Regions from separate parts of the Synechococcus sp. CCY9201 genome, predicted to be linked through region 2. Evidence: predicted binding sites of a transcription regulator. Region 2 holds the regulator's gene; each other region holds the start of a gene.

Region 1 (3,275 bases), on a different contig from region 2:
AAGAGGCTGAACAGCTCCTCATATTTGAACCCGCCCAACCCGTTGAGCAGCACCACCACCCGAGCCTCCTGGGGCGGTATGTCATCCGGGCTTTCCGCCAGAAGCGCAGCCACCAGCAGCTCCGCCAGTCCGGCAGCGTCGGGGAGAGGACGCTCCTCCAGCCCCGGCTCGCCGTGCACGCCCAGCCCCACGGCCATGCGGCCCGCCGGCACAGAGAACAAGGGAGACTCCGCCCCCGGCAGGGTGCAGCCGCTGAAGGCCACACCGAGGGTTCGGGTGCGGGCATTGGTCCGCCGGGCCAGCCTCTCCACCGCATCCAGGTCCAGGCCTGCTTCGGCAGCCGCACCGGCCACCTTGTACACCGCCAGCCCGCCGGCAATGCCACGGCGCTGATTCATGGCGGAGGGCGGGGCACTGGCGATGTCATCACTCACCGCCACAATGCGCACGTCGTGGCCCTCGGAACGCAGGCGTTCCGCCGCCAGGCCGAACTGCAACATGTCGCCGGTGTAATTCCCGAAAGTGAGCAGGAAACCAGCGCCCCGATTCACCTCACGGCTCACACTGACGATCTGGCCAGCCGACGGCGACGCGAAGATGTTGCCGCAGGCGGCACCGGCGGCCATGCCCATCCCGACAAAGCCCATGAACGCGGGATAGTGGCCGGACCCACCGCCGGTCACCACGGCCACCCGTCCCCTGACGAGGCCTGAGGCACGCACGACACCACCCGCCACGGCCCGCACCCGGCGGCGATTCGCAGCCACGAACCCAGCCTTGGCCTGTACCGCAAAGCGGCCGGGATCGGTGATCAGGTGCGTCATGCTCTGAGACCCCGAATGGGGCCGTCCGGATCGTCAGCATCAGCATGGACCCTGCTGCTGTTGCGGCCCAGGAGTTTCATGACAGCGTCATGCTGTACCACCCATCTCACTACCCAGGACCATCGGGACGGTGCCGAACGCCGCGGTCACTCACAGGCCGTGAGGCCGTCGTAGCGACCGTGGCGGGGGTGGGCAGGATGATCACGGCCGGCAGCGACGTAGAGCCGCTGGAGGATCAGAGAGGGGACTGGCTCAAACAGGCCTAGATGGCGAAGGTAGGAAATGAGGGCATGAACCATCCGGCAGCTCACACAGGTCGACCTCATTCCAATCAGACCATCGGACGACGTCTGTATGAAAATCATCCAAAAGGCCTGGTGAAATCCAGATCTGTAGTGATTGATGCCAGCAAGACGCGTCGATCAATCGATAGTCAGGAGTTCGCAACTGACATCAGGCCATGATCCAATGGCACGGCCTGATGCGGTAGCGGACATCACGACAACCGTTGTTCATGACTGCGAACCAAGACACAATGATCTCTGCATTGCTGGCTGCCAAAAAAGCCAAGGGAATGAGCTTTGCCGACCTGGGCGCCAAGCTGGGCCGCGACGAAGTCTGGGTAGCCTCCCTGTTTTATCTCCAGGCCACCGCCTCGGCGGACGAGGCAACCCAACTGGGTGAGCTGCTGGACCTGGATGCGGAAATCATCGCTGCATTGCAGGATTTCCCTACCAAGGGATCGCTGGATCCGGTGATTCCCACTGATCCATTGATCTATCGTTTTTACGAGATCATGCAGGTGTACGGCATGCCACTCAAGGATGTGATCCAGGAGAAGTTTGGCGATGGCATTATGAGCGCGATCGACTTCACCTTGCACGTGGACAAAGAAGCCAATCCCGCCGGGGACCGAGTGAAGATCACCATGTGCGGCAAGTTCCTGCCTTACAAGAAGTGGTGATCCAGGCGCTGCGCGTGCCCACCGGCCGAATCAGCCAGTAACGAAAAAGGACCCGTCGCAATGCGACGGGTCTGATCGTTGGAGACCTTGCTGATTGTTGAAAGCCGTTGAGAAAGTCGACTTTTAAATCAGCTTACCCAGATCATCAACGGGCGCCAAGCTCGGCAGCCAACTCACGCTCAAGCTTCTCATCATGCACCGTGGGCAGCACATTGCTGACCGTTGTGCGATGGGTGCTGTAGAAGAGCATACCGATGAACACCATCCCACCAACAATATTTCCCATGGTGACAGGCAGGTAATTCCAAAATGCAATCTGTCCGAAACTTACGCCAGAGCCCAGAAGAGGCCCCGTGGTGTGCAGGAACATGTTGACCACAATATGTTCCATGCCGAGAGCCTGGAACGCCGTGATTGGCAGCCAGCAGGCAAGGATCTTTCCAGGAACACTTTTGCTGACGAGCGCCAGTGTGACACCAAGGCAGACCAACCAGTTGGCAATAAGGCCTCGGACAAAGGCAAGAAAGAAACCAAGGACACCGAGGGACTGATACTTGACGATCACGTTGGCTTTATTCAGGCCGATGATCTTGTTGGCGACCGCAACCCAATCCCCTGACCCTGCAACCAGATCTGCAGTTCCACCACTTGTGAGGCTGATGGCAAACAGGATGCCCACCAGGCCTGTACCGAGGAAATTGCCGATCCAGACCCAGATCCAGTTCCGGATGGTTTTGCTCCAAGTGGTCTTACCTGCCCAGACCGCCATAGGAAGCAAGGCAAAGTTACCGGTGACCAGTTCCATGCCGAACAACACGATACTGGCGAATCCGAAAGGAAAGATCAGAGACCCGATCCACGGTATTCCGGTCTGAACCATGATCGTGAGGGCAAGGCACAAGGCCAGACCGAGAACGGATCCGGAGTAGAAACCTCGCAGCAACAGATTCTTGATGCTGACGCCGGATTTCTTGCCGCCGGCAGCAATCATGCCGTCAACGAGTTCATTTGGTAAGACGTAATCCATCTTTGAGGTGCTACTGAATTGGAACTGGGAACGAAAGAGTTAGGCGCCTCAGCCACGGATGGCGTTGATGAAGCAACCGATCAGCCCACTACCTGGACGGTGGCCTGCCTGGACAACCCTGTCGGGTGCCATGAAGTGATGGCCATGGGAAGAGAAAAAGCAGCTGTGGAATCAAGTTGGCGCCAACTAAGCAGAGCCTGCCGGTAGGGCCCCAGGGGAATGGACGATGAGACTACGCCTCAGTCAAGATGTCCAGCCAGAGGGAGCACTTCAACAGGGAAGGTACTGGAACAAGACAGACGACGAAGAAGCGAGAAGCATTCACTGCCCCGAGGGGTGGACGCAATAACGTCCAATGTTGACCTGTCGGAAACAAGCGAGGTCAACGGAACTTGTATAGGTGCTGCCAGAACGAAGTGTTGTGACAGATGCTACAGAAGATCAATCCTGGCTGCCCAGG
Region 2 (3,275 bases):
AGCCATAGGAGGAACAACCAAAGCTGAGCACCGGTGCGCTGGAGGTCTCGGGTTCGAGATGCCTCACCAGATGGTCTTCAAAGGGATGGATCATGCCGGCATCGGCCCGCTCCTTGATCCAGCGGTCGTTCTTGAGCATCAGCCGCGGCGCAGTTGGGTGACCTGATCGGCCATGGCCATCAGAGCGGCGGGCATCGCCGGGCCCGTCAGGATGACATCCAGCTGAGCCGGCCGCTGTTCCAGCACCTCGGTGACATCCAGAAGAGACAGATAACCCAGCTCGATCGCCAGCCCCAGTTCATCAAGCACCATCAGATCCACGGCGCCCGCCAGCAGCTGCTGGCGGCTGAAATCCCACACCTCCCGGACAGCCGCCAGGGCAAGGTCCTGCTCGGCTTCAGCCTGCAGGGGCGCCGCAAGGCAGGCGGGCACCGCCGGCCGCAGCCACTGCAGGCGGCCGCAAAGCCAGAGACTGCGGCCCAGCCCCTGATCCACGCCACCTTTGAGAAACTGACTCACCAGGACGCGACTGCCCAGACCCGCCGTGCGCAGGGCCTGGCTGAACACGGCGCCGAAGCTGCCGCGGAAAGGGGCTGTGTGCACCTGAAGCAGCCCTTCGGCCTGAGGCACGGGCCGAAGGGGCACTACAGCGCGAGTCGCTGGGCGGACAGGGTCAGTTCGCTGCTCAGGCCGGGCCTCCAGCCGCTGACCCCGGACAGAGATGTCACCCCGCTGGGAGGGGCGATGGCTGCCCTGGGGGCTGGCAAGACTGGCGGTCATGGACATCCCGGAGGGCGATGGGGCCGGGCGAGCGGATCATTCCGGCCGACCTGGACAGGGACCGAAGCGATGGGATCGGACGCTGCGCTGGAACCTGAATGTAGCGGCATCTGCGCCCTGGACAAGCCACACACACCATCCCTGGTGGGAACAGACGGTTTCGCGGAAACGGCGGCACAGGCTGCGACAGGCGTCAACAGCCGCACAGGCCCAGAGCGCCAGGGGCTGGCGAGCGGGAGCGGAAGCGGAGGCCCTGACAGCAACCGTGTTGGTTGCTACAAGAAAGAGCAGGGTCGCTCCGTAGCTTCCCAGTTCCTGCCCCGCCGTCATGGTCGGCGCTACTCGCGGCTTCAGCCGTTACGCCCCCCCTCCCCCCAGCGGCTCCGCTGGCACCGGGTCGGGTGTGTCCGGCGGAGCCGGAGCCACCCTTCTCGAAGTGATGCGCGGTCTCGGCGGCAGCAGCGTCGAGACCGTGGAGCGTGGCAAAACCATTTTCTTTCCCGGAGATCCGGCCGAACGGGTCTATCTGCTGCGTCGCGGCGCCGTGCGGTTATCGCGGGTCTACGAATCCGGTGAAGAAATCACCGTGGCACTGCTGCGGGAAAACAGTCTGTTCGGTGTGCTGTCGCTGCTCACCGGGCAGCGATCCGATCGCTTTTATCACGCCATCGCCTTCACCCGCGTGGAGATGGTGACCGCTCCCGCCACCTCGGTCCGCCAGGCCATTGAGCGCGATGCCAGCGTCGGGCTATTGCTGCTGCAGGGCTTGTCCTCCCGCATCCTGCAGACCGAAACCATGATCGAAACCCTCACCCACCGGGACATGTCCTCCCGGCTGGTGAGCTTTCTGCTTGTGCTCTGCCGCGATTTCGGTGTGCCCAGTCAGGAGGGGATCACGATCGACCTGCGCCTCTCCCACCAGGCGATCGCCGAGGCGATCGGCTCCACCCGGGTGACGATCACGAGGCTGCTGGGCGACCTGCGCAACGACGGGCTGGTGCAGGTGGATCGCAAGAAGATCACGGTCTTCGACCCGATCGCCCTGGCCAAACGCTTCAGCTGACCGCCTCCACTCCAACCAGGTCAGCTGAGCAGATTGCGGTAGCGATCCAGCCAGCCCTGAGGCACGGCACCGAAACGCTCTGCCAGACGCTCCACCATCGGTAGATAGTCGCGCGCCATCTCCCGCTGAAAGCCCAGGGGGGGTTCCCGGCCGCCGGCGGCCACGTTGACGGCCGGCGGCAGACGCAGTCGCTCGTTCAAAGGGGGCGCGGCCAGAAAGTCGAACAGGTCGTCGGCGAAGGCTGCAGGATCACTGCTGAGCTGTTCGAAAAAGCAGCAGTGCAACTGAGCGGGCTGGAACACCGCCTCGACGGTCTCGATGGTGCGGAGGTAGTTGGAACGGCTCACGGCCCCGGGCATGCGGGCCTGCTCCAGCAGAGCGGCAATGTCGGCCTCACCGTCGAACTGGCCCTTGCGGACCCGGTTGCGGATCGCCGACCAGACCCTCAGCACGGGATCGCGCATCACGAACACCAGCCTCAGCTCCGGTGCCAGACGCTGCATCCGCTCCCACACCGGCCGCTCCAGGGTGGCGTAGGCGGGGGTGATCTCGCCGACCCGCTTGCCCTGGCGACGTCCCTGACCAAACAGGCGGCAATACCAGGCATCACTGCGCGGCAGGAACCAGTAGCGGCCGAACCAGCGGGGATCGCGGGCGAAACGCTTCAGGTCCCAGAACCTGGCGCGTCGCCGCTCATCGGCGTCGAACACGCCGAAGCGGATCTGGGGCTTGTCAAAGTAGTGGAGCTCCTTGACCGGCGTGAGCCACAGATCCGGATGCTGGCTGAGAACCCTGTGCAGCCAGGTGGTGCCGGAACGCTGGGCCCCGATCACCATGAAGTCCGGAACCATCGCGGTGCAAGCCGGGCGGGCCAGACATTAAACGACCCAGAAGCACCGACCGGACCACAGACATCGGAACAGCCCAAGGATCAGACCCGGCGGGACGCCTCCCCAGACTGTCCGCACCGTGCCGGACGACGGGGTCTGTGCTGCAGGATGCAGCCTTCGGATCCCCCGGATCCGAAGGCTGACAGCGGAACGACGGCGTGGTGAGGCAGCGATGACGGGTTGGTTGTTGATCCTGGTCCTGCTGGTGCTGGGCGGCGTGCTCTCCACCCTCGGTGATCGGCTCGGCAGCCGCGTGGGCAAGGCGCGCCTCAGCCTGTTCAACCTGCGACCGCGCCGCACCGCGGTGCTGATCACGGTGCTCACCGGATCGCTGATCAGTGCCATGTCCCTGGGCCTGATGCTTCTGGTGAGCCAAAGGTTGCGGGTGGGCCTGTTCGAACTGGACCAGCTGGAGCAGAGGCTGCAGCAGAGCCGCGACGATCTGGCACGCAGCCGCCGCGACCTGGTCGGTGCCCAGGCCGCCAGCGCCACCGCACAGCAGGCCAGCCGCCGAGCCCAGGCGGCCACCAAGCGGGTGGAAG
Region 3 (3,275 bases), on a different contig from region 2:
CATCAAGGATGCGGGTGGTCTTATCGGCCCGCTCGATCAGGCGACCCAGTCGGCTGAACTGCCAGGAGAGGTCGCGGCTGAGGGTGGCATCGGTGATGCCATAGAACAACTGGCAGCCCCGCCGGATCTCATGGAGCTGCTCCTGGGGAGGCTTGCGCCAGAACGCCTCATTCTCCTGCAGGGTCCAGTAGAGATCGTTGATGTGCTCCCACATCTCCGTGGTGATCACCTCGCGGATCTGGCGGGCGTTCTCACGGGCGATGGCGATGCAATTGACGATGCTGTTGGGGTTCTCGACCTCATGCACCAGAAACTGCACCACGTCGGTGGGCGAGCCTGCCGGGCAGAGCTTGTCGAACAGCTCGCGATCCCCACTGGCGTCGATCAGGGGCAGCCAGGGTTCAGCGCTGCCGGGCGGGCAGTCGAGCGCCATGGCTTCACTCACCTCCACGAAACGGGAGATGTTTTCGGCCCTCTCCACATAGCGGTTGATCCAGTAGAGCGATTCAGCGACGCGGCTCAGCATGCGCCCACCTCCTCGGCCTGGCGTTCGTCCACGATCCAGGTGTCCTTGCAGCCGCCCCCCTGGGAGGAGTTCACCACCAGGGAGCCTCGCCGCAGGGCGACGCGGGTCAGCCCTCCCGGGCTGACCCAGGCCCCCTTGCCGCGCAGCACGTAGGGCCGCAGGTCGACATGGCAGGGGAAGAGTTCACCGTCGCTGAGGGAGGGAACGGTGGAGAGGTCCAGGGTGGGCTGGGCAATGTAATTGCGGGGATTGGCCTTGATCTTGTCGGCGAACTCGCTGATCTCAGAGGCGCTGGCGTGGGGGCCGATCAGCATGCCGTAGCCACCGGCCTCGGCCACGGCCTTGACCACCAGTTCGCCGAGATGTTCCAGCACGTAGGCCTGATCCTCGTCGCGGGAGCAGAGATAGGTGGGTACGTTCTCGATGATCGGCTCCTCGTGGAGGTAGTAGCGGATCATCTCCGGCACATAGGCATAGATCAGCTTGTCGTCGGCCACGCCGGTGCCGGGGGCGTTGGCGATCGCGACGCGGCCGGCGCGGTACGCGGCCATCAGGCCGCGTACCCCCAGCATGGAGTCGCTGCGGAACACCGCCGGATCGAGGAAGTCGTCGTCAATGCGGCGATAGATCACATCCACCGCCTCGAGGCCGCTGGTGCTGCGCATCCAGACCCGATCGTCCTGGCAGATCAGATCACGCCCCTCGACCAGCTGAATGCCCATCTGCTGGGCGAGATAGCTGTGCTCGAAATAGGCACTGTTGAACACACCCGGCGTCAGCAGCACCACCTTCGGCGTTTCGGTCCAGGGAGCGAGTTCCCGCAGGGTCTGCAGCAGGTGAGAGGGGTAATCGTCGATCGGCTGGACGGTGCGGCCCTGGAAGAGGCTGGGGAACATGCGTTTCATCACGCGCCGGTTCTCCAGGAAGTAGGCCACCCCGGAGGGGCAGCGGAGGTTGTCCTCCAGCACGCGCCAGGTGCCTTTGCCATCGCGCACCAGATCCAGGCCGGAAATGTGGCACCAGCGGCCCAGCGGCAGCTGGAATCCCTGCATCTGGGGGCGCCAGCCCTGGGAGCTCTCGACGTCGGAGCGGGGGATGACGCCGTCGTTGAGGATGTTCTGATCGCCGTAGACATCGGCCAGGAAGTGGTCGATCGCTTCGAGGCGCTGGATCAGTCCGAGTTCCAGCCGCTGCCATTCCCCGACAGCGATCAGCCGTGGCAGCGGATCGAAGGGCAGGATCCGCTCGACGCCACGGTTGCCGGAATCATTGAGGCGGAAGGTCGCCCCGAGACGTTTGAGCAGCATGCCGGCGGCGGCATGGTTGCGGTTGAGTTCCTCCAGCCCCAGATTGCCGAGCGAGGAGAGCAGGGGCCGCAGGGCCGCCCGGGGTTCATCGGTGGAACTGAAGTACTCGTCGTAGCCGCGGTTGGGTTTGTACTCGGTAAACATGTCCCGGCTCCGGCTGACCTTGGCGGATCATGCTGAGCGTCGGGGGCACCTCTGGGTATGAATAGCTACGGAATGGCTGCTTGGCGTCAGGAGCTTCAAGTCCTCTTCCGCTGCTTTCCTGGCCAGGGGTCCGTGCCGAACAGCGCAGATGCCTCAATCAACCTAATCGCGCCGGAGGTCGGCTCCGTTCTGTGGGTGCCGGTCTTGGCTGAGCAGCTCTGTGTGTCGGCAGGCGTGCACGACGGCGACGGGGCTCGGATGTCATCTCTGGCGGGTTGATCGGTGACTGCTGGGACCGTGTCCGAAGACGGTGCTGCGGGGGAAGCCCGTGCTGGTAAGGCCTGAGCTGGCAGGTGGGGATGCTTTGGCCTGAAGCGTTCTGGGGCTGGTTGCACGGAGTCGTGGCGCAGGCAGCCGGATCCGTTGTGACGGTGACAGGTTGTTCCGAGAATCCGCGCCTAGTGTGGTAGTTGAGATTGGGATATGAGAGTTGACTTCCTGCAGGGGATAAGCCTGCACTGACCGGGTTGTCCAGTCGATGCATCCGCTGAGAGGCGGTTGCCTGCCTGGCAACGCCGCTCCGACCCGAGACCTTGCCGCGCAACCTGGCCCAGCTCGTTCCGTGCCCCCTTTCCATGACCTCCCAGGGCCATTACCTCCCCTTCAGTGATTCCGATCCCGGCCTGGCCACTGAAGGGCTCGAGTATCCGGGCAGTTTCTTTGCCGGCACGACCCTGCAGCCGTCCATTGGCCCCAGCGACGATCAGGACTCCCGCCGACATCTGCGCAATCCAGTGGAGGCCTGCCGCCCGATTGCCGTGCAGGTGCTGGATGATCTCGGCCAACCTGCCTCTGCCTGGTATCTCGCCGACATCCTTGATGTGAGCGTGGGCGGCTTCTGTCTGCTGATCACGGAAGACCAGCCCATGCCCCTGGCCCAGCGCCTGCGGATACGACTGGATGTGCGGCCCCATCCCTCCTTCGGCGTGGACGTGATGCCGGCCGTGCTGCGCTGGTTCGTACGCTCCGGCTTTGTGGTCACCCTCGGCGTGGGCTTTGAGAAGCCCCTCGACTCGCTGCCCCTTCTGCTGCCCTGCCGCCGGTCCACCAAGCGTCAAATCACTGCTTGACCAGCTTGTGCAGGCTCCTTACCCGGCAAACATCACAGTAAGAAGTAGCGCTGCGCCATCGGCAGCACCTCGGCGGGCTCGCAGGTGAGCAGCTCGCCGTCGGCGTAGACCTCGTAGGTCTGGGGGTCGACCTCCATTTTGGGTAGGGCCGTGTTGTTGCGCATCGCC

What was found. Region 2 encodes NtcA, which controls nitrogen genes in cyanobacteria. Its sites were predicted from a motif close to GTANCNNNNGNTAC; they were not measured.
Region 1: the regulator NtcA is predicted to act here: its motif matches at 1,217-1,230, upstream of cynS (cyanase).
Region 3: the regulator NtcA is predicted to act here: its motif matches at 2,033-2,046, upstream of VB716_RS10230 (circularly permuted type 2 ATP-grasp protein).

What each region holds. Positions count from the first base shown of each region.
Region 1 covers NZ_JAYGIC010000109.1:7,107-10,381, reverse strand. The annotation lists gene VB716_RS11005 (dihydroxyacetone kinase family protein) at 1-824, opposite strand, end outside; gene VB716_RS11000 (hypothetical protein) at 971-1,123, opposite strand; gene cynS (cyanase) at 1,339-1,788, shown strand; gene VB716_RS10990 (formate/nitrite transporter family protein) at 1,934-2,815, opposite strand.
Region 2 covers NZ_JAYGIC010000100.1:2-3,276, reverse strand. The annotation lists gene dcd (dCTP deaminase) at 1-139, opposite strand, end outside; gene VB716_RS10090 (cob(I)yrinic acid a,c-diamide adenosyltransferase) at 139-780, opposite strand; gene ntcA (global nitrogen regulator NtcA) at 1,109-1,843, shown strand; gene VB716_RS10080 (sulfotransferase) at 1,864-2,694, opposite strand; partial or broken gene VB716_RS10075 (DUF3084 domain-containing protein) at 2,906-3,275, shown strand, end outside.
Region 3 covers NZ_JAYGIC010000105.1:3,087-6,361, reverse strand. The annotation lists gene VB716_RS10235 (alpha-E domain-containing protein) at 1-526, opposite strand, end outside; gene VB716_RS10230 (circularly permuted type 2 ATP-grasp protein) at 520-1,977, opposite strand; gene VB716_RS10225 (PilZ domain-containing protein) at 2,613-3,107, shown strand; gene ureC (urease subunit alpha) at 3,140-3,275, opposite strand, start outside.